One region of the Pectobacterium artocarpous genome, then DNA from elsewhere that is predicted to be linked to it. Evidence: predicted binding sites of a transcription regulator. Region 1 holds the regulator's gene; each other region holds the start of a gene.
The links. Region 1 encodes PhoB, which activates phosphate uptake and scavenging genes when phosphate is short. Its sites were predicted from a motif close to CTGTCATAAAACTGNCNNAT; they were not measured.
Positions count from the first base shown of each region.

Region 2: ugpB (sn-glycerol-3-phosphate ABC transporter substrate-binding protein UgpB) is a predicted target of PhoB. The motif match lies at 2,378-2,397, and genes of this name have one in related genera.
Region 3: pitA (inorganic phosphate transporter PitA) is a predicted target of PhoB. The motif match lies at 5,334-5,353, and genes of this name have one in related genera.

Region 1 is NZ_JBJXVK010000005.1:94,472-101,639, reverse strand. Features, by position in the region: gene brnQ (branched-chain amino acid transport system II carrier protein) at 1-1,130, opposite strand, end outside; gene ACKQAD_RS04635 (cobalamin-independent methionine synthase II family protein) at 1,601-2,716, opposite strand; gene ACKQAD_RS04630 (PstS family phosphate ABC transporter substrate-binding protein) at 2,958-3,896, opposite strand; gene phoR (phosphate regulon sensor histidine kinase PhoR) at 3,912-5,234, opposite strand; gene phoB (phosphate response regulator transcription factor PhoB) at 5,262-5,951, opposite strand; gene sbcD (exonuclease subunit SbcD) at 6,235-7,168, shown strand, end outside.
Region 2 is NZ_JBJXVK010000020.1:34,303-41,470, forward strand. Features, by position in the region: gene ACKQAD_RS13805 (LytS/YhcK type 5TM receptor domain-containing protein) at 1-175, shown strand, start outside; gene ACKQAD_RS13810 (LytR/AlgR family response regulator transcription factor) at 172-921, shown strand; gene ACKQAD_RS13815 (L-lactate MFS transporter) at 1,106-2,329, shown strand; gene ugpB (sn-glycerol-3-phosphate ABC transporter substrate-binding protein UgpB) at 2,552-3,889, shown strand; gene ACKQAD_RS13825 (glycerophosphodiester phosphodiesterase family protein) at 3,920-4,768, shown strand; gene htpX (protease HtpX) at 4,933-5,814, shown strand; gene ogl (oligogalacturonate lyase) at 6,157-7,168, shown strand, end outside.
Region 3 is NZ_JBJXVK010000010.1:93,877-101,044, reverse strand. Features, by position in the region: gene eptB (kdo(2)-lipid A phosphoethanolamine 7''-transferase) at 1-1,048, shown strand, start outside; tRNA gene ACKQAD_RS08685 (tRNA-Pro) at 1,180-1,256, shown strand; gene ACKQAD_RS08680 (Ail/Lom family outer membrane beta-barrel protein) at 1,677-2,207, shown strand; gene ACKQAD_RS08675 (EAL domain-containing protein) at 2,248-3,855, opposite strand; gene ACKQAD_RS08670 (BaiN/RdsA family NAD(P)/FAD-dependent oxidoreductase) at 3,948-5,147, opposite strand; gene pitA (inorganic phosphate transporter PitA) at 5,425-6,930, shown strand; gene uspB (universal stress protein UspB) at 7,098-7,168, opposite strand, start outside.

The DNA.
Region 1 (7,168 bases):
ACTAGCATGACGGGTGCCACAATACGTGAAGCGCTATTCCACCAACGCAGCGTAAAGCTCAGTAAAACCAGAATGATACACGGAGGATAGATCGCCGTCAGTACGGGAATGGAAAGTTGGATCAGATGGCTCAAACCGAGATTAGACACGACCATCGAGAACGTTCCTAGCACAAACACCAGCGTGCGATAAGATAGCGGCAGGTATTGCGCAAAGAATTCAGCACAGGCACAGGTTAGCCCCACCGCCGTTACCAGACAGGCGATAAAAATTAACAGCGCCAGGAAGCTGCTCCCCATGTTACCGAATGTGTGTTGCACATAAGCATGGAGAATTTCAGCGCCGTTCTGCGCCTGCGGCACAAGTTCACCACTGACAGAACCTAGCTGGAATAGGCTCAAATAGACCAGTGTCAGGCCAATACCGGCAATTAACCCAGCCCACACGGTGTAACGCGTCAGCAGAACAGGATTTTCCACCCCACGTGAACGCGCCGCATTGACGATCACGATACCAAAGACCATCGCGCCCAGCGTATCCATCGTCAGATAGCCGTTAACGAAACCATTAGAAAATGGCATATGCTCATACGCTTCTATCGTGGGAATCGGCGCACCCGCAGGCCACAGCACCGCCGCAATGCCCAGAATCGCCAGAGCAATAATCTTCAGCGGTGCCAACACGTGACCAACCGTATCCAGCAGTTTACCCGGATACAGGGAAATCCCGATAACGATAGCAAAATAAATCAGGCTATAAATCAGCAGTGGAGACGCCCCGTTGCCAACCAGAGGAGCCAGACCGACTTCAAACGACACGGTTGCCGTACGCGGCGTCGCGAACAGTGGCCCAACGGCCAGATAGCACACGGTGGCCAGAACCACGCCCGCTTTTTTACCAATTGGCGAGCTGAGCGCATCAACGCCACCGCCAACCCTAGCCAATGCGATCACGGTCAACACGGGTAGGCCAACGGCGGTCAGCAGGAAACCGAGGGCCGCAGTCCAAACGTGCTCTCCTGACTGCAATCCCACCATCGGCGGGAAAATAATATTTCCAGCCCCCACGAATAAAGCAAAGGTCATAAAACCTAATGCCACAATATCTTTGGAAGTTAAACGATGACTCATAGTTATGTCGTGTTGCCTGTATCAAATCGATAAAAAGAAAATTGTGTCGTTTATCGCCGCCGGAAGCCGTTCACAAAGGGTTAGCTAGGAGCATGACGCCAACACTCCCGCGACACGAAAATGGCGGTCATAGAAGTTATTTTTTGAACAGCCATATTGGGTGCCAAGTAAACCGTTTATAGCGCAAAAAGGCAAGCATAGATCAAACAACCAGAGCATTCAGCCAAACCATAACAAAAAATAAGAATATAAATTGGTTTATCATGATTTGCATAACACATGATTTGCGCATTTATCGATATTTAACTGCAATAAAACTGACAAAAACTGGCACAAAATGCATGATCTCTTGCATCATAAAAAAACATATTTCACAAAACGTTGTGGGCAAAGTAAAGGATAATAGTCGTAAAAAAAGGCCGGATCCTATGATCCAGCCTTTGTCTATCCATAATAGGGATGAGGTTACGTTATCGGTGTCGCCACACGCGATTGGCGATATCCACGACAAGCTTCAGCTTATTCCACTGCTGCTCTTCCGTCAGGCTGTTACCCTCTTCCGTTGAAGCAAAACCACACTGTGGGCTCAGGCAAATCTGGCTGAGATCGACATATTTTGCCGCTTCCGCGATACGCGCCTGCACCACCTCGGCATCTTCCAGTTCACCGTTCTTCGTGGTGATCAGTCCCAGAACCACCTGCTGATGACCCGGCTTCACAAAGCGCAGCGGCTCAAATCCCCCCGCTCTCTCAGTATCATATTCCAGGAAGAAGGCATCGACATTCACTTCACCAAACAGAATCTCTGCAACAGGCTCATAGCCGCCTTCAGAAATCCAGGTCGAGCGGAAGTTACCGCGGCAGACGTGTAAACCGATAACCAGATCCGCAGGTTTATCAGCCAGCGCTTTGTTCAGTACATCAGCGTATGTACGCGTCAGCTGTGCCGGGTCTTCACCACGTTCACGGATCTGGCGTTTTTGATCGTCAGAGCACAGATAAGCCCACACGGTGTCATCCAGTTGCAGGAAGCGGCAGCCGGCGTCATAAAATGCGTGAATCGCATCGCGCCAGGTTTGTGCCAGATCGTCGAAATAGTCAGCCAGATCGGGATAAACCGCCGCATCAATCGCTTTACGTCCGCCGCGAAAATGCATCACGCTAGGGCTGGGAATCGTCATTTTAGCGACCGCATCGCCAGAAATGCTGTTCAGGTAGCGGAAGTGATCGAGCATCGGATGCTGAGGGTTGAAACTCACTTTATCCACCACGCGAATCGCATGGGACTTCGTCTGAATACCGTTGAATTGAATACCCTGCTCAGCTTCGTAACGTTCCACGCCATGTAAATCGGTAAAGAAGTCGAAGTGCCACCAGGCACGACGCAGCTCACCATCCGTCACAATCTGCAAGCCTGCTTCACGCTGCTTTTCTACCACCCGCAGAATCTCACGATCTTCAATGTTACGTAGTGCGACATCATCAATCTCGCCCGCCTGATGTTGAAGACGAGCCTGCTTAATTGCAGCCGGACGTAAGAAACTGCCGACGATATCAGCACGGAAAGGGGATAAGGTGTTCGCCATGTGTCACTCCTGACATGTTGCCAGCACCAAGCTTGAGTAAAGAAGCATGCTGACAGATAGTTTCAATATGAAATATTTTCCCAGGTGGATAGTTACATTTAACCTTATTTAGCCATCTGGACGTCCAATCTTAAAACTATCCTGTCACGTGACAAACCGCAGGGCAATAGAAGAATTTTCACGTTACATGAATTTTCTTCATGTAACGTGAAAACATCACAAATTCATGAGGGAAGAGGCATTACTCTGGCAGACCAATCTGCTGACGCGCCTGACGACGCGTTTCTTCCGGTAGCGGTAAATAGCCATCCTGATTCACCAGCGACTGCCCCGTTTCAGACAGCACACGATCTAAAAATGCCGCCGTCAGTGCTTCCAGCGGCTGGCTGGGCGCTTTGTTCACATAGATGTAAAGGTAACGGATGTAGGGATATAAACCGCTGCGGATATTTTCAGTCGAGGGGTAAATGTAGTCGGTTCCTTGTGCGGCTAACGGCAGCATTCTCACGCCACTGGTGCGAAAGCCCACGCTGGCATAGCCGATGGCATCAGTTGAAGCAGCCACCGCCTGTACAACGGATGCCGAGCCAGGCAGCTCATTGACTTGAGGAAGGAAATCGCCACGGCATAGCGCCTTTTGCTTAAAGAACCCATAGGTTCCTGACGCAGAGTTTCGTCCATAGCGCAGTAACGTGCGCTTTTCCCAACGGCCATGCAAGCCGAGATCGCCCCACTGTTTTATCGGCTGGTAGTTACCGCAACGTTGCGTAATCGAAAAGATCGCGTCCAGTTGCGATAAATTCAGCCCAGGCAGCGGGTTATCCTGATTGACCAGTACGGCCAGCGCATCCATCGCGACCGGCACTGCCAGCGGTGGATAGCCATAGTGCTGGACGAACGCGTCAATTTCGCTGGCTTTCATCGCCCTGCTCATCGGCCCAAGCTGCGCCGCACCCGATGCCAGAGACGTCGGTGCAGAGGACGATCCGGCGGCCTGGATCTGTAAATTCACGTTCGGGTAATGCTGGCTGAAATCCGCCGCCCAAAAGGCCATCAGGTTAGCCAACGTATCCGACCCCGCACTGGAGAGGTTTCCCGCCAGCATCTGGCGAGGCTGTGCAACGCAAAATGCGCTGAACAGCAGTAAAAAAGCGCCCGCAATACGAGTGGCGGATGTCATGGGTAGCGTTTTCCGTCAGGCCGAAGGTTTCACCGTATTTTCAGCCAGAGAGGCAGGGACAATCAACCGATTCGGCAACGTAAAGACAAAACGCGAGCCTAGACCATCCTCACTCATGATTTCCAGACGGGAATCATGATGGCTGAGCGCATGCTTCACAATCGCCAGCCCCAGCCCGCTGCCGCCCGTCTGCCGTGAACGCGCCTTATCGACCCGATAAAAACGCTCCGTCAGACGTGGCAAATGCTCGGCCGCAATTCCCGGCCCGTTATCGCTAACCTGAAATTGCGCCCCTTGCGGGATCTTCTGCCAGCAGACTTCGATGCGCGTTCCCGCTGGCGTATGGTTAATCGCGTTATACACCAGATTGGATACCGCGCTGCGCAGCTGTTCTTCATTACCAAACACACAGAGATTTTCGTTCACACGAAAGACGATCTCATGGCGTTCCTGGCTTAGGGTCTGCGCTTCACGCTGTAACACGCGCAGCATCAGTGGAATATCGACTTTTTCATTCAGATCGATCGCCGTCGCCGCCTCAATGCGGGACAAGGTCAGCAACTGTTTGACCAACCCGTCCATACGCCGGGTCTGTTCCTGCATGGTATTCAGCGCTTTTCCTCGCAACGCTGCATCCAGCGTTTCTTCTTGCATCATTTCCAGATAGCCTTGCAACACCGTCAGCGGCGTACGCAGCTCATGGCTCACATTGGCAAAAAAGTTACGTCTGGCACCTTCAAGCTGGTGCATTTGCGTAATATCACGTACGACCATCAGGAGTTGCCCTTCGGAATAGGGCATCACGCGAAATTCAACATGGTGGGAATTATTCAACTGCAATGTGAGAGGGCGGCTAAAGTCTTGCCCTTTCATGTAATTGGTGAATTCGGGATAGCGTAATAAGTTGAGGATATTCTGACCGTTATCTTCCGGCCAGCGGAAATTGAGCAGATGCTGCGCCAGATGATTACACCAGAAAATCGTCCCTTCTTCGGTGGTGATCACCACAGCATCCGGCAAGGATTCCGCCCCGCTGCGAAACCGTTTGATCAGAAGCGCCAGTTCACGACGTCGGCGTCGATTACGCAACTGCATCTGGTAAAGCCCGTAAAACAGCGGTTCCCAGCTCCAACGCCCCGGTGGGGGCGTCATGCTGCGGTCAACCCACAGCCAATAAGAGAGTTTAAGCTGGTTATAAAAGTTCCAGCAGAGTAAGCCTAATACGGCGACCAGCAGAAACCAGGGCAGATAGCCAAAAATCAGCCCCAGCAACAACGCGGGCAAACAAAAAAAAGCCAGCTCCAATGCCAGCCTTTTCCAGGATAAACGTTCTAGCACGTTAATATATCTCCGGTTACGCTTACCTCAATAACGCGTTGAAAAACGGTAGCCCGTTCCCCGAACGGTTTGCACCATTTTGTCATGTCCGCTGGTTTCGAGCGCTTTACGTAGGCGACGAATATGGACGTCGACAGTACGATCCTCAACATATACGTTAGTGCCCCAAACATGGTTCAGCAACTGTTCCCGGCTGTAAACACGTTCAGGATGCGTCATAAAGAAATGCAGCAGCTTGAATTCCGTCGGCCCCATGTCCAATGCGTGCTCTTCGGTCGTCACGCGATGTGAGGAAGGATCGAGGCTCAGGCCGCGCATTTCAATGACTTCTTCCACCGCCATCGGTGAAATACGGCGCATCACGGCTTTGATACGCGCCACTAATTCTTTGGGTGAAAACGGCTTAGTAATGTAATCATCCGCTCCCACTTCAAGCCCGCGCACACGGTCTTCTTCTTCACCGCGTGCGGTCAACATCATCACCGGAATATCACGCGTCAGCGCCTCCCGCTTCATATGCTTGATGAATTGCAGGCCCGAACCTCCTGGCAGCATCCAGTCCAATAACACCAGTTCAGGGAATGGCTCCGACAGTTGCGTTACCGCACTGTCATAATCTTCGGCTTCAACTGGTTGATAACCATTTTGCTCCAGTACAAAGCAGACCATTTCACGAATTGGTGCTTCATCTTCCACGACTAATATGCGTTTTGCCATTGTTAATCCTGTCGTTAATCATCGTCGCTGTTAGCAGGCGAAAGGCATTATGCGTCAGTTTTATGACAGATTTATGAAAAACACCCGGATCTCTCCGCGCGATGTTACAGCGCATACATCCGATTTTCGAGCCGCTTTCCAAACTCCAGATTCCACCGCGACAGCCGTCCTCCCTGCTATATATAATCATGGCATGACGATGACAGAGCACCATGGCGACGGTACATCCTTTCACACAATGAATAATGACAACGCCACGCGGCATGAATATCGAGAGAACACAATGCGCATTATCCACACCGCCGATTGGCATTTAGGGCAATATTTTTATACCAAAAGCCGCGCCGCTGAACATCAGGCTTTTCTGCACTGGCTCATCGCTCAGGTGGAGCACCATCAGGTTGATGCCATTATAGTCGCAGGCGATATTTTTGATAACGGCTCGCCCCCCAGCTATGCGCGGGAAATGTATTATAGCTTCGTGGTAGAACTACAACGCACAGGCTGTCAGCTCGTTATTCTCGGCGGCAACCACGATTCCGTCGCGATGTTAAACGAATCCCGCGATTTGCTGGCCTGCCTGAACACACAGGTGATGGCCTGCGCCAGCGACGATCCGGCCCAGCAAGTGCTCATGCTGAAAAACCGTCAACAGCAACCCGGCGCCCTGCTCTGTGCCATTCCTTTTTTGCGCCCACGCGATGTCCTGGCCAGCAAAGCCGGACAATCCGGTGATGAAAAACAGCTAGCGCTACAGGCAGCGATTACCGCACACTACCAGCAGTGTTACCAACTGGCTTGCCAAATGCGCGACGAACTTGGCCTGCCGCTGCCGATTATTGCAACTGGGCACCTGACGACAATTGGCGCAACCGCCTCGGAATCCGTGCGCGATATCTATATTGGTACGCTCGATGCTTTTCCTGCTCAAGCTTTCCCCCTTGCGGATTATATCGCGCTCGGCCATATTCACCGCCCGCAGCGCGTGATGCAAAGCGAGCACATTCGCTACAGCGGTTCACCTATTCCGCTGAGTTTTGACGAACTCAACAGCGAGAAATCCGTTTGTCTGGTCAGTTTTACACCAGATTTACCAGCACAAATAGACATACTGCCTATTCCTGTCACTCAACCAATGCAATTGATTAAAGGTAGCCTGAGCGATATTGAACGACAGTTGGCCGCGTTTCAGGATTATCAAGGCGATAAACCGGTAT
Region 2 (7,168 bases), on a different contig from region 1:
TCACAGAGTTCGCCTGCTTTATGGCGAAGGTTTGCATATTCGTCGCCTGGAACCCGGAACCGAGATTTACTTCTACATTCCACGAGAAGATAAAATACCGTCTGCCTTTCCGGATACCATTCAGGTGCCGCCGCCGGGATATTCTGCTGCTGAAAACACAGGAGGCAACCCATGAAAGCCATTATTGTTGAAGATGAGTTCCTCGCGCAGCAAGAGCTGAGTTACCTCATCAAACAGCACAGTGATATTACGATTGAGGCGATGTTTGATGACGGGTTGGATGTACTAAAGTATTTGCAGCATAACGAGGTTGATGCGATCTTTTTGGATATCAATATTCCCTCCTTGGACGGCGTTTGGTTGGCGCAAAATATCAGCAAATTTGCGCATAAGCCCTACATCATTTTTATTACGGCTTACAAAGAACACGCGGTGGAGGCCTTTGAAGTCGAAGCCTTTGATTACATTCTTAAGCCGTATCATGAATCACGCATCGTTACGATGCTGCGTAAGCTGGAAGCGACCTGGCAACAGCGGCAAATGGCTCCTGCTGTCGATACGGGCGCGCCTTCTGGTGCGGCGAGAAGTACGCAGAACACCATTAACCTGATGAAAGATGAACGAATTATCGTTACGGACATCAACAATATCTATTATGCCGCGGCGCAGGAAAAGGTCACGCTGGTTTATACCCGACGTGGAGAGTTCATCATGCCGATGAATATTACGGAGTTTTGTAGTCGTTTGCCGGAAGAGTACTTCTTCCGTTGTCACCGCTCTTACTGCGTCAACCTGACAAAAATCCGTGAAATTGTGCCGTGGTTTAACAACACCTATATTCTGCGATTGAACGATCTGGATTTTGAAGTGCCGGTAAGCCGAAGCAAGATAAAGGCGTTCAGGTCATTGATGCGCCTATAAAGGCATTTCATTCCGCGTTTCAGGCATCTCATTCCCCATTCGAACAATCACTGTCAGCCCGCTTGTATACTGGCTTCAGCCCATAAGCTGACCGTGTTTTGATGGATTTTTTCTTCTCCACATCAGCTTATATTTTTTGGCGTACCGAGTGAATCGGACCCATTTTTGATGTAGGGGAAAACCTATGAATACTAAACCTGCTAATCGGGGATTCATTGTCCTCGGGACCATTATCACCCAAATGGGACTTGGTTCGATTTACACCTGGAGTCTGTTCAATCAGCCGCTGGTGGACAAATTTGGTTGGACACTGAGTTCAGTCGCGACGACATTTTCCATCACCAGTTTCTGCCTGGCCTTTGCCACGCTGTTCGCGGGTAAGTTTCAGGAGCGTATTGGTCTGCGTCGTCTGACCATGATTGCAGGTATCACGCTGGGGGCAGGGCTGATGGCGAGTGCGGTGAGCCCGTCGCTGACGCTGATTTATTTGCTGATGGGAGTGGTTGTCGGTTTTGCTGACGGTACGGCTTACATCACGACGTTGTCCAATTTGATCAAATGGTTCCCGAATCGCAAAGGGTTAATCGCGGGCATTTCTGTGGGTGCCTTTGGCACCGGAAGTCTATTATTCAAATACGTCAACAGCTTTTTGATTGCGGAAGTGGGGGTGTCAGAAGCCTTCTTCTATTGGGGCGTTATCGTCATGGCGATGATTCTGGTCGGGAGCTCTCTGCTGAAAGAACCTGCTGCGGTGCCGGTTCAACAGGCGGTGGTTCAGGGGCAGGCGCGTGATTTCTCGCTAACGGAAATGTTGGCAACGAAAGAGTCGTATTTGCTGTTTATTATCTTCTTCACCACGTGCATGAGTGGGCTGTATTTGATCGGTATAGTGAAAGATATCGGTGTGCAAATGGCGGGAATGGATATGGCGATGGCGGCCAATGCGGTGTCGGCGATTGCGATTTTTAATACCGTCGGACGCATTATACTTGGCGCGCTCTCGGACAGTGTCGGGCGTATGCGGGTAATCAGTTTTACGCTGTTGGTGACGATTCTTGCGGTATCCGTCATGACGTTCCTGCCGCTGAATCCGATTCTGTTCTTTATCTGTGTCAGCGCAATTGCTTTCTGCTTTGGTGGCAATATCACCGTGTTTCCAGCGATTGTCGGTGATTTCTTCGGCCTGAAAAATCACAGCAAAAACTATGGCGTCATTTATCAGGGATTCGGTATCGGCGCGCTGTCCGGCTCGTTTATCGCTGCGCAGCTCGGGGGCTTCCAGGCCACATTTACGGCAATCATCATCATGTCTGTCGTTTCGCTGCTGATTACCCTGTGGATCAAACCGCCTAAGCATCAGCCTGTTTCTGCCGCAATGCGTGCGGATATGGCTCACGCTCAAAGCTAATCGAGTACCCAGGCGGGCAGCGGATGTTCTGCTCGCCACAAGATTGTCCTGTCATAAAACCTTTCTCTTCTCTGCTGAAATATCGCGATACAGTTCATCACTTCCCTGGTCATCTACGTGTCACAGGCGAACCCTAATGTCGTTACCAGCACTGCGTTTTCCTAACTGAGACATTCCTCAACGCCGCAATATTTTCCTAAAAATTGTACCGGAGAAAATATCATGATGATTCGGTTTAGGTTCACGTCTGTTTTTCTGATGCTGTTAAATATGATCTTGCTCGTCCCGCTGTCTGCCAGAGCGGCTGTCGAACTGACGTTTTGGCATGGCATGGACAGCAACCTGAACACGGAATTGATGCGGTTGGTTAACCGGTTTAATGAATCTCAGACGACATACCATGTTGAACCCATCTATAAAGGCAGCTATGAGCAGACGCTGTCTGCCGGGATTGCGGCGTATCGCACCGGTAACGCACCGGATATTTTGCAGGTTTATGATGTCGGTACGACCAATATGATACACAGCGGGGCGATTGTCCCCGTATTCGAACTGTTCAAACAGGTTGGTATCGAGAATGACGAAAAAGCCTTTCTGCCTGCGGTGGCGCTGTTTTACAGCGACAGTCAGACCGGGCATCTGATTTCCCAACCGTTTAATAGCTCAACACCCGTTCTTTACTACAACAAAGATGCGTTTGTTAAAGCAGGGCTCGACCCCGATAAGCCACCACGCACCTGGAATGAACTGGCGTATGATGCGGCGCGGTTGCATCAGAGTGGGATGGCCTGCGGCTACACAAATGCAGGGCAGCAAGGCTGGATATTATTGGAAGCGTTTAGCGTATGGAACGGACTGCCGATCGCGACGAAAAATAATGGCTTCGATGGTGTTGATGTGCACTTGCTGATAAACGGACCCTTGCAGGTCGCGCATATCACCCAGCTTGCGGAGATGATGAAGAACAAGGCGTTCAGCTATTTTGGCCGCAATGACGAGGCCACAGCGCGCTTTTATAACGGCGATTGCGGTATATTGACCACCTCATCGGGTGGACTACGCAAGATTCAGAACTATGCCAAATTCCACTACGGTGTCGGTATGTTGCCTTACAGTGAAGAGGCCAACGGCGCACCGCAGAATACGTTCATCGGAGGGGCAAGCCTCTGGGTCATGAAAGGGAAAGCGGCATCGCATTATCAAGGTATTGCTGAATTCCTGCATTTCCTGACGCTGCCGGAAAATGCCGCTGAATGGCATCAGATGACGGGTTACCTGCCGGTGACACAAGCTGCTTACAAACTCACGATCGAGCGAGGGTTTTATGCCAGATACCCCGGCAGCGATGTCGCTATGAAACAGCTCACCAATAAACCGCCACTGCCGTATACGCGTGGATTCCGCTTGGGTAATATGCCGCAAATTCGCACCATTATGGATGAAGAATTGGAGAAGGTCTGGGCAGAGCAGGAAACGCCACAGCAGGCGCTGGACAATGTGGTTTCGCGGGGCGATCTCCTGTTGCAACATTTTGCGCAGTCGGTTTCCCGTCATTCGTGATATTCCCCGTTTATTTGGAGCTTTCGACTGATGACAAAGCAAAATAAAGGCATGACCCAGGACGTGATTTCGGCGCAAAATGCGACGGTTCTGGCAGTGGCGCATCGCGGCGTTTGGGCATCGGCACCGGAGAATTCGTTGGCGGCGCTACGCGAGGCGATTCGTCTGGGCGTTGATATTGTGGAGATGGATGCCCAATTGACGGCAGATAGCCACATTGTCGTAATTCATGATGACACGCTCGATCGCACGAGCGATATGCGCGGGCGCGTTAGTCAGATGACGTTGGCGGAAATTCGTCAGGCGCATTTGCGCGGGAGTGACGGCAGTTCAGCATGGTCATTGAGTGACGAAAAGGTGCCGCTGTTGTATGAAATCCTCGAAGAGGCGAGAGGGAGAGTTGTCATCAACGTAGATGTTAAACATGAGCGAGAATTTGGTGTTATCGCCCGCGATATTCGCGATAAAGGCCTGAGTGCGGGCGTGATCATGAAAAGTCCGATTGATCTTGCTTCTGCCCATTTTCCCATTGCCTCACCGTCGCGGGATATCCAGATACCCTATATGCCAATACTCCACCTCAAACGGGGAGAAACTGCCGACATTTTGCGGCAGGTTGATGATATCGGCATCGCCATTGTGGAAGTCAACTTTGATCATATTGATGCGTTGACCGAAGCGCATGTCGAGTTTCAACGGCTTGGGGTGCGGATTTGGGTGAACACGCTGGATTGTTCGCATTCTCTCGACTATAGCGATACGCACGCCTTAGCGGATCCTGACGCCGTATGGGGAGCATTAATTCGCGCTGGGGTGGGCGCGATTCAGGTCGATCATGCCAACGTGTTTATCAATTTTCGGTCAACATTGTCGCGCTGACGTACCAGGATTAACATCAGGCAGGACGCTGCCTTCCTTTTGAAAAGTGTAAAGTTATGTGGATTTAGTAACTGAAAAGCTAAGAATGCTTGAAAATGCCACGGCAACCCATACGATGTACGTGTTGCAAACTTTATCTTTCTGCAAGAGGAAATCAGACCTTTATGATGCGTATTGCGCTTTTCCTGATCACCAACCTGGCGGTGATGTTGGTTTTCGGGCTGGTACTCAGCCTGACGGGAATTCAGTCCAGCAGTGTCCAGGGCTTAATGATTATGGCTGGGCTGTTTGGCTTTGGCGGTGCGTTTGTTTCACTGCTGATGTCTAAATGGATGGCGTTACGGTCCGTTGGCGGTGAAGTTATTGAACAACCCCGTAACGAAACCGAACGTTGGCTGATGGAAACCGTTCGCACACAGTCACAGCAGGCGGGGATTGCGATGCCGCAGGTGGCAATCTACCATGCGCCGGATATCAATGCGTTTGCGACGGGCGCGCGCCGTGATTCATCGCTAGTGGCGGTCAGCACTGGTTTGCTGCAAAACATGAGCCGTGACGAAGCGGAAGCGGTAATCGCGCATGAAATCAGCCACATTGCGAATGGCGACATGGTGACCATGACGTTGGTGCAAGGGGTGGTGAACACCTTCGTTATCTTTATCTCTCGTCTGATCGCTCAGGTCGTTTCCGGATTCCTGTCCGGCAACCGTGATGAAGGTGAAAGCAGTAACGGTAATCCGCTGGTTTATTTTGCTGTTGCGACTGTGCTGGAACTGGTGTTTGGTATTCTTGCCAGCATTATCACCATGTGGTTCTCACGCTACCGTGAATTCCATGCGGATGCGGGTTCAGCCAAGCTGGTGGGGCGTGAGAAAATGATCGCTGCACTGCAACGTCTGAAGACCAGCTATGAGCCGCAGGAAGAGAGTAGTATGATGGCTTTCTGCATTAACGGAAAATCGAAATCCTTCAGCGAGCTGTTTATGTCTCACCCGCCGTTGGATAAGCGTATTGAAGCGCTGCGATCCGGCGATTACCTGAAGTAATTCACGATATTTTCTTCCCAAAGGCCCATTCGGGCCTTTGTTATTTCTGCGTTTCTTGATTCAGCAAACCTGCGCTTTCTCTGTTCACGTGTTTTCATTAGATCTGAAACAGGTGGTGAAAATAGGAAGAATGTTTTATAAAATAAAACCACGATCACGGAAAAATGAAACATTGTTTCTATAATGTCGATATAACAAGCGTCTCGCGTGAGGTTGGTGGCCTGATTCTTGAACAACCGGTGTCGGGGTAACTCGCTTGTCGGGCGATCGGAATGTCAGGTTATCGAAGAGTATGCGCGTGTGGCGTCAGATTCTTCATGAATAAGTGCTAAGGATTTACGGATGGCCAAAGGTAACAAGATCCCCCTAACGTTTCATACCTATCAGGATTCAGCAACCGGCACCGAAGTTGTGCGTTTAACCCCGCCCGATGTTATCTGCCACCGCAACTATTTCTACCAGAAGTGTTTCTTCAATGACGGCAGCAAGTTGCTATTTGGCGCGGCGTTTGATGGCCCGTGGAATTACTATCTGCTGGATTTAAAAGAGCAAAGCGCCACGCAGTTGACGGAAGGCAAAGGCGACAACACCTTTGGTGGTTTCCTGTCCCCGAATGACGATGCGCTGTATTACGTTAAAAATACCCGTAATCTGATGCGTGTCGATCTGGCTACGCTGGAAGAGAAAACGATTTATGAGGTGCCTGACGATTGGGTCGGTTACGGTACCTGGGTTGCCAATTGCGACTGCACCAAAATAGTCGGTATTGAGATCAAAAAAGAAGACTGGAAACCGCTGACCGATTGGAAAAAATTCCAGGAGTTCTACTTCACTAATCCTTGTTGTCGCCTGATTCGCGTCGATTTGGTCACGGGCGAAGCGCAGACTATCCTTCAGGAAAACCAGTGGCTGGGTCACCCAATCTACCGTCCGGGTGATGACAACACGGTGGCTTTCTGCCACGAAGGCCCGCACGATCTGGTTGATGCCCGTATGTGGTTCATCAACGAAGATGGAACCAACATGCGTAAAGTGAAAGAGCATGCTGAAGGCGAAAGCTGCACCCACGAATTCTGGGTACCAGATGGTTCAGCGATGATCTACGTCTCTTACCTGAAAGACGACAGCAATCGCTATATCCGTAGTATCGATCCAGTTACGCTGGAAGATCGTCAACTGCGCGTAATGCCGCCGTGTTCTCATCTGATGAGTAACTATGATGGTACACTGCTGGTCGGCGATGGTTCCGATGCGCCGGTCGACGTGCAGGATGATGGCGGATATAAAATCGAGAACGATCCGTTCCTGTATGTTTTCAATCTGAAAACGGGCAAAGAGCATCGTATTGCACAGC
Region 3 (7,168 bases), on a different contig from region 1:
GTTGTCTGCTTTAGGGTTATTTGCTTACACCAAGTATGGCGAGAGTCAGGATTCTTCCAATCTGTTCGATCCTGCTCAGCATTTCACCTATGTTCCGCCGAAAGGCATTGATGATACCTACGTGATTTTCATTATCGGTGAAACAACCCGCTGGGATCATATGGGGCTATTAGGCTACGAGCGGGATACGACGCCAAAGCTATCGAAAGAAAAAAATCTGGTCGCTTTCCGTGGTCAGTCATGTGATACCTCAACCAAGCTTTCCATGCGCTGTATGTTTGTGCGAGAAGGCGGTACGGAAGACAACCCGCAGCGAACGCTGAAAGAGCGGAATATCTTTGCCATACTGAAAGAACTGGGCTTTACCTCCGAGCTGTTTGCCATGCAAAGTGAGGTGTGGTTCTACAATAGCATTGAGGCGAACAACTACTCTTTCCGCGAAATGATTGCGTCAGAGAAACACAATGACGGTAAATCGGTGCAGGACATGTTGCTGGTTGATGAGGTCAAGGAGTCACTGGCACGCTATCCCAAAGGTAAGCACCTGATTGTGTTGCATACCAAAGGTTCTCACTACCTGTATTCCATGCGTTATCCTCGCAGTTATGCGCGCTATCAACCAGAGTGTATGGGCGTGGATGCCTCCTGTACGCGCGAGCAGTTGATTAATGCTTTCGATAATAGCGTGCTGTATACCGATAGCTTTATTGATAGCGTGATCGATCAGGTTCGGGATAAGAAAGCGATCGTGTTTTATGCTTCCGATCACGGCGAATCGATTGATGAGAACTACCATTTGCACGGCACACCACGTGAGATGGCACCGCCTGAGCAGTTCCGTTCACCGATGATGGTATGGACCTCGGATAAATTTTTGGCTGACACTGATAATCTGCATGCGTTTGAGCAGTTGAAAGCGCAACAGCGCGTTGGCAAAACACATCGCCATGAAGAGCTGTTTGACACGATTCTCGGCTGTCTGGGATACACGTCGCCTGACGGCGGTATTAACCCTAAAAATAACTGGTGTCAGAGACCTGCTAATTGATATGAATCACGGACAAGGACGTCGGTTTCACGCTGTCAATACAAGGGATGGACACTTTAACGGCAGCCGAAATCCTTTTGCTAAAAAGGTATTGACGCTTCAATAGGGTAGCAGTAAGATGCGCCCGCATTCGGCGAGTAGCGCAGCTTGGTAGCGCAACTGGTTTGGGACCAGTGGGTCGGAGGTTCGAATCCTCTCTCGCCGACCAATTTTCTTCCTCAGTAAAAAAATCGTTCCTCGTTCGTCTCCTCTTGTAACATCGTCTATTCACACTACTCGTTTATAAAACAGTTTGCTTATAAGAACCGTCTTTTGTCAAATTAGTCCTTTGTAAAAATAGGGTTTTGTATCGACCTTTTCTTGCATCGTTTATTGCTATATTTCCCTTGCTTTGAGTTCAGAATGTTCCCAAAAACTGAACAATAAATCGGGTGTTAATTATCCTTTTTGTTATTTATCTTTTTGTTTTCTAACGGTTAAAATAAAAACATTGGAGTTGTTTAAAAATAAGACTGACTTTACCTCGACGTATTTAAATGTAAGTTTATGTGCGCTCAACATTCGCGATATTTATATATCCGCTGTGTTGAAACCGTCTTTTTATTCAAACATGGAAGATGTTTCGATCATGAAAAAAACAACACTGCTGCTTTCCACGCTGATTGCTTGCGCCATGGGAATGTCTGTTGCTCAGGCAACACAAACGGTATCTTTGGGTTATGCTCAGGCGAAAGTCGATGACTTTAAAGATCCAAAAGGGATTACAGCCAAATACCATTATCAAGGTGATTCTGCTCTTGGCATTATTGGTTCTTTCACTTATCTGGGAGCAAAAGAAGATTATTATGATCGTGACTTCAACTCCAATGACACGACTAAACTTAAATACTATTCCTTGATGGCTGGCCCATCCTACCGCTTTAACGACTATGTCAGCGTTTATGGTTTAGCGGGTGTTGGTCATGGGAAAGTGGACTGGAAATACGATTACGGTACTTTTGCTGATTCCGGAAGTGAGAAAGAGACCCGCTTTGCTTATGGTGCCGGTATTCAAATTACGCCAGTAGCCAACTGGGCGATTGATATTGGCTACGAAGGCACGAAGATTTATGAAACGCGTGTAGATGCCTTTAATATTGGCGTCGGCTATCGTTTCTGATTGATCTGGCATAGAAAACCGGTGGACATGTTTCCGCCGGTTAGTCATTCTTCTTCCCCTCTTTATTTTTCATCATAAAGCTCTCTATCGATTTATTGCCATTGTAGTGAAGCCAGACGAGAAACGATTCATTGTCCATCGGCTTAGCGTAAAGGAACCCCTGAATATATTTGACGCCACGTCGCTGTAAATACATCAACTGTTGCTCGGTTTCTACGCCTTCCGCTACGGATTGAAGCTTGATGCGATGGCTCAGATTAATAATGGCATCAAGAATAGGTGCTTCTTCATCCGGTGATGAAATGGCGCTAACGAATCCCTGGTCTATTTTCAGGAAATCCAGCGGGAAATTTTGCAGGTAAGAGAGGGAACAGTGTCCGGTGCCAAAGTCATCAATGGCAATCATAAAGCCATCTTCACGCAGCTGATGCAGGCGCTGTATGATTTCAGGGCCGTTACTGATGAGGTTACGTTCTGTCAGTTCCAGCGTAATGCTTAATGAATGAGAGGCGATCTTCTCTGCGAAGCGGTGTACGTCTGAAACAAAATTGGGGTGATGCAAGTGCTCGGCTGCAACGTTGAGCCCCAGATGAAACCCCGGTTTTACCTGCCAACTGGCAATATCTGACGCCACCAGATCAAATACATGCCGGGTGATGGGAATAATCATACTTTCTGCTTCAGCGGCCGAGATAAATATATCGGGTCTGATCCACTTCCCATTGCTGCGTCGCCAGCGCAGTAATGTCTCAACGCCGGTGCAGGTTCGCGATTCTGCATCATAGATGGGTTGGTAATAGACGGAAAACTCGCCGTTAGCGATGCCCTTACGGATTTCGTCGCGGAATAATAATTTACGTTTTTGCCAGTACCACATCGCCGTCGTGAACAGCAAAGAGAGAATAATCGCCAGTGGCAGAAACGTGAAGAATGCCTGCTTCCAGTTTGTTATTTCTTGAGAGGCGGGGGCGGTGACATTGAGGGTTATCGGGAAGCGATTCGATTTGATTTCAAACGCAGAGGTAGAAAATAGGCCAGTACGGGGCGTAATCGCCGGGCCAGTTTGAATTGGGTGCCCGTTATCCATTTGCAGGATAAGCTGGTAATCGCGAATTTTGCTTATCGCCATCATGGGGTCGATCAGATATTGCGCATCGACCATGGCGTAAGCGCCGTAATCCATAAGAGGCATCTGGACGAAGATCAGCGCCGGGCGTTCTTTCACGTTGTCGGAGCCTGCAATTGACAGGCTCCAGCGTTCAGAATAGCGCTCTGGGAGCGGCTGTAGAATGACGCGATTCATTGGCGTCAGCGTGTTGCCAAATGTTGAAGAGCAATAGACCTCGGTATTATGGATCACGCCGATTGAGCGAAAGTAAGAAAAGACCGAACCTAGGCGTTGCAGTTCGTCGCCGATGGCGTCGCAGGGCTGACCATGAAAGGGCTGGAGACGGTCTACCATTTTCCATGCTTGTGTCGAGATATTCTCGGCATGATTCATCGCGATTTGCGCAGTGGATTCCAAATCACGCTTTACCATTAACCTGGATTCAACAAACGTGAACAGCAATCCAAGCAGCAACGGCAGCATGCCGGCAACCAGTAGCTGCAACAGATTGATGTTATGTTTGCTACGTCTGGGACTCATCCACATCTCCTTTCTGGCAGTAGAGGCCTATGTAGAGACGTCCTTTTCTCCGTAAATTAAAGGAGAGTGCTGAATAGAGGTTATTATAGTGCCTATTTGCAGAAAGGCAGCGCCTGCGCACATGCCCATGCTGAACTCCATGCCCATTGGAAGTTATAGCCACCGAGCCAGCCGGTCACATCAACGACTTCACCAATGAAATACAGCTCCGGCACCGCGTTGGCTTCCATCGTTTTGGAGGACAGCGCGCGGGTGTCAACGCCGCCGATGGTCACTTCGGCCGTGCGATAGCCTTCTGTACCGTTTGGCTGTATACGCCACTGTTGCAGGCTCTGCTCAATCTGCGTTTGCTGTGTGCTGTTGAGCTGCTTCAGCGTGACGTCCGGCAGTTGCCCTAACGCTTGCAGGCATTCAACCAGTCGCTTAGGCAGCCACTGCGCCAGCGTGTTTTTCAGACTTTGGTTTGGGTGCGCGGTGCGCTCATCGTTGATGAGCTGGGTGAGATCGCGATCGGGCAGCAAGTTGATGGTGACGAATTCACCCGCCTGCCAATAGCTGGAAATCTGCAAAATAGCGGGGCCAGATAGCCCACGGTGCGTAAACAGGATGTTTTCACGGAACGTCACGCCATTTTCTGCGGTGACGACGGTAGGCACGGAGACGCCGGAGAGGGTTTGTAATTGTTCGAGCAGCGGCTTGTGCAGCGTAAATGGCACCAGTGCTGCGCGAGTTGGGAGCACGTTGATGCCGAACTGTGCGGCAAGTTGGTAGCCAAACGGCGTCGCACCCAGGCCGGGCATCGACAGACCGCCGCAGGCAACGACCAACGATGCGCTTTGGAATGCTGTGCCGTTGCTTAGCTGGACGGTGAACAGATCGTCTGATTTCTCCACCGAGGTAACTTCACTGCGCAGACGGAGGGTGACGTTCGCCTGCCCACATTCTGTTACCAGCATGTCCACGATTTGCTGCGCGGAATCATCGCAAAATAACTGGCCGAGCGTTTTCTCGTGATAAGCGATGTGGTGGCTGTTGACCAGACTGATGAAATCCCATTGGGTATAACGCGCCAGTGCCGATTTACAAAAGTGAGGATTGTGAGAGAGATAGGCCGCTGGCTCTGCATACATATTGGTAAAGTTGCAGCGACCGCCGCCGGACATCAATATTTTCCGGCCAGCTTTCTTGCCGTTATCGAGCAGTAGAACACGCAGTCCGCGTTGTCCTGCCTGTGCCGCGCAAAACATGCCTGCTGCACCGGCACCGATGATGACAGCGTCAAACTGTTCCACAATGCATTTCTCCGATGAGTGATTTTATCTTCTTGGATTGCCACAGGCTGAAAGCCGTAAGGCGGCAAATTGTAGTGTTGGTTTTTGTTCGATACCAGTGTAACAATTTGAGAATTTTAGTAAAAATATATAATTATTTGATTTTTATTGATTAAGTGATTCCCCCTCCGATCCCCATCACAGATTAAGTCAAAAAAATGTCATATTTTGCTTTTCCCAACCCCTGCTTGTCGCCGATAATGCGCCGCGTTCATGACCACTAAATGGCCTAACGTTTATGCTACATTTATTTGCCGGACTGGATTACTACACCGGCCTGATGTTGATACTGGCTTTGTTATTTGTACTTATGTATGAAGCCATTAACGGTTTTCACGATACCGCGAATGCCGTTGCTACTGTTATTTATACCCGCGCCATGCGCGCAGAGTTTGCCGTTGTTATGGCGGGTATCTTTAATTTCTTCGGTGTTCTGCTGGGCGGCCTGAGCGTAGCCTATGCAATTGTTCACCTTCTCCCCACGGATTTACTGCTGAACGTGAGTTCGGCGCACGGTCTGGCCATGGTATTTTCCATGCTGCTGGCCGCCATTATCTGGAATCTGGGTACCTGGTATTTTGGTATTCCCGCCTCCAGTTCTCACACGCTGATCGGCTCCATTATCGGTATTGGTTTGACTAACGCGCTACTGACGAATACCTCCGTCGTCGATGCGTTGAACGTGCCGAAAATGATCAGTATTTTCCTGTCGCTGCTGCTATCGCCGATTGTCGGCATGGTGGTTGCGGGCCTGATGCTGCTGCTGTTGCGTCGGTTCTGGAACAACAGTAAAAAGCGTAAGCGTGTGCACCTGACGCCTGTCGATCGCGAAAAGCAGGACGGCAAGCGTAAGCCGCCATTCTGGACGCGCACCGCGCTGATTTTATCGGCGATTGGCGTGAGCTTTTCTCACGGGGCAAACGACGGTCAGAAAGGTATCGGCTTGATTATGCTGGTGCTGATTGGCGTTGCGCCAGCTGGGTTCATTGTCAACATGAACGCGTCTGGCTATGACATCAGCCGTACCCGCGATGCTGTTGTTAATTTGCAGGAATACTACAGGCAGCATGGCGATGCATTGGCACATGTTATCGACCTGTCTCCCCCAGTGATTCCTGCGACGGAAAACACGATTCCCGGCAACGGTCAGAAAGCGTTCCACTGTGACAGTTCGCGTGTGATTATTGCGATCGAGCATACACAGGGCCTGCTGAATAACCTGAAAAGTTACGACCAGTTAAACCCTGACGATCGTAGCCGTGTGCGTCGTCTGCTGATGTGTATCTCGGACACGATGGATCGGGTGATCAAGCTGCCAGAGACATCGGGTGAAGATAAACGCTACCTGAGCAACCTGCGCAAAGACATGTTGCAGACGGTTGAGTATGCGCCTCTCTGGATTATTGTCGCTGTCGCATTGGCGCTGTCTTTAGGCACGATGGTGGGCTGGAAACGCGTAGCGGTAACTATCGGTGAGAAGATTGGCAAGAAAGGCATGACCTACGCACAGGGCGTTTCGGCGCAGGTGACGGCGGCTCTGTCGATTGGTGTTGCCAGCTACACTGGCATGCCGGTTTCCACCACGCACGTATTGTCCTCGGCGGTTGCCGGGACGATGATTGCCGACGGCGGTGGTGTACAGGGCAAAACGATAAGAAGCATTCTGCTGGCTTGGGTATTGACGCTACCTATCTCGATGCTGATGTCCGGTACGTTGTACTGGCTGGCGTTGAAGCTGATCTAACCGTCATAAAAAAAGGCGATTCTGTGGGGAATCGCCTTTTTACTTTTTATCGACGTTCATGGTGTTAATACCGATGATGGTGTTAATAACAATTTTTATGTTAATAACAATGCTTGTGTTAGCAACAATGACTACGCTAATACCCGTGATCGTGTCAGTCCCGACGCTTAATACCACATCATCATGGCAACCAGACTGATGACGATGAGGCCGCACAGGGCGGTCGTGAGCAGGAACT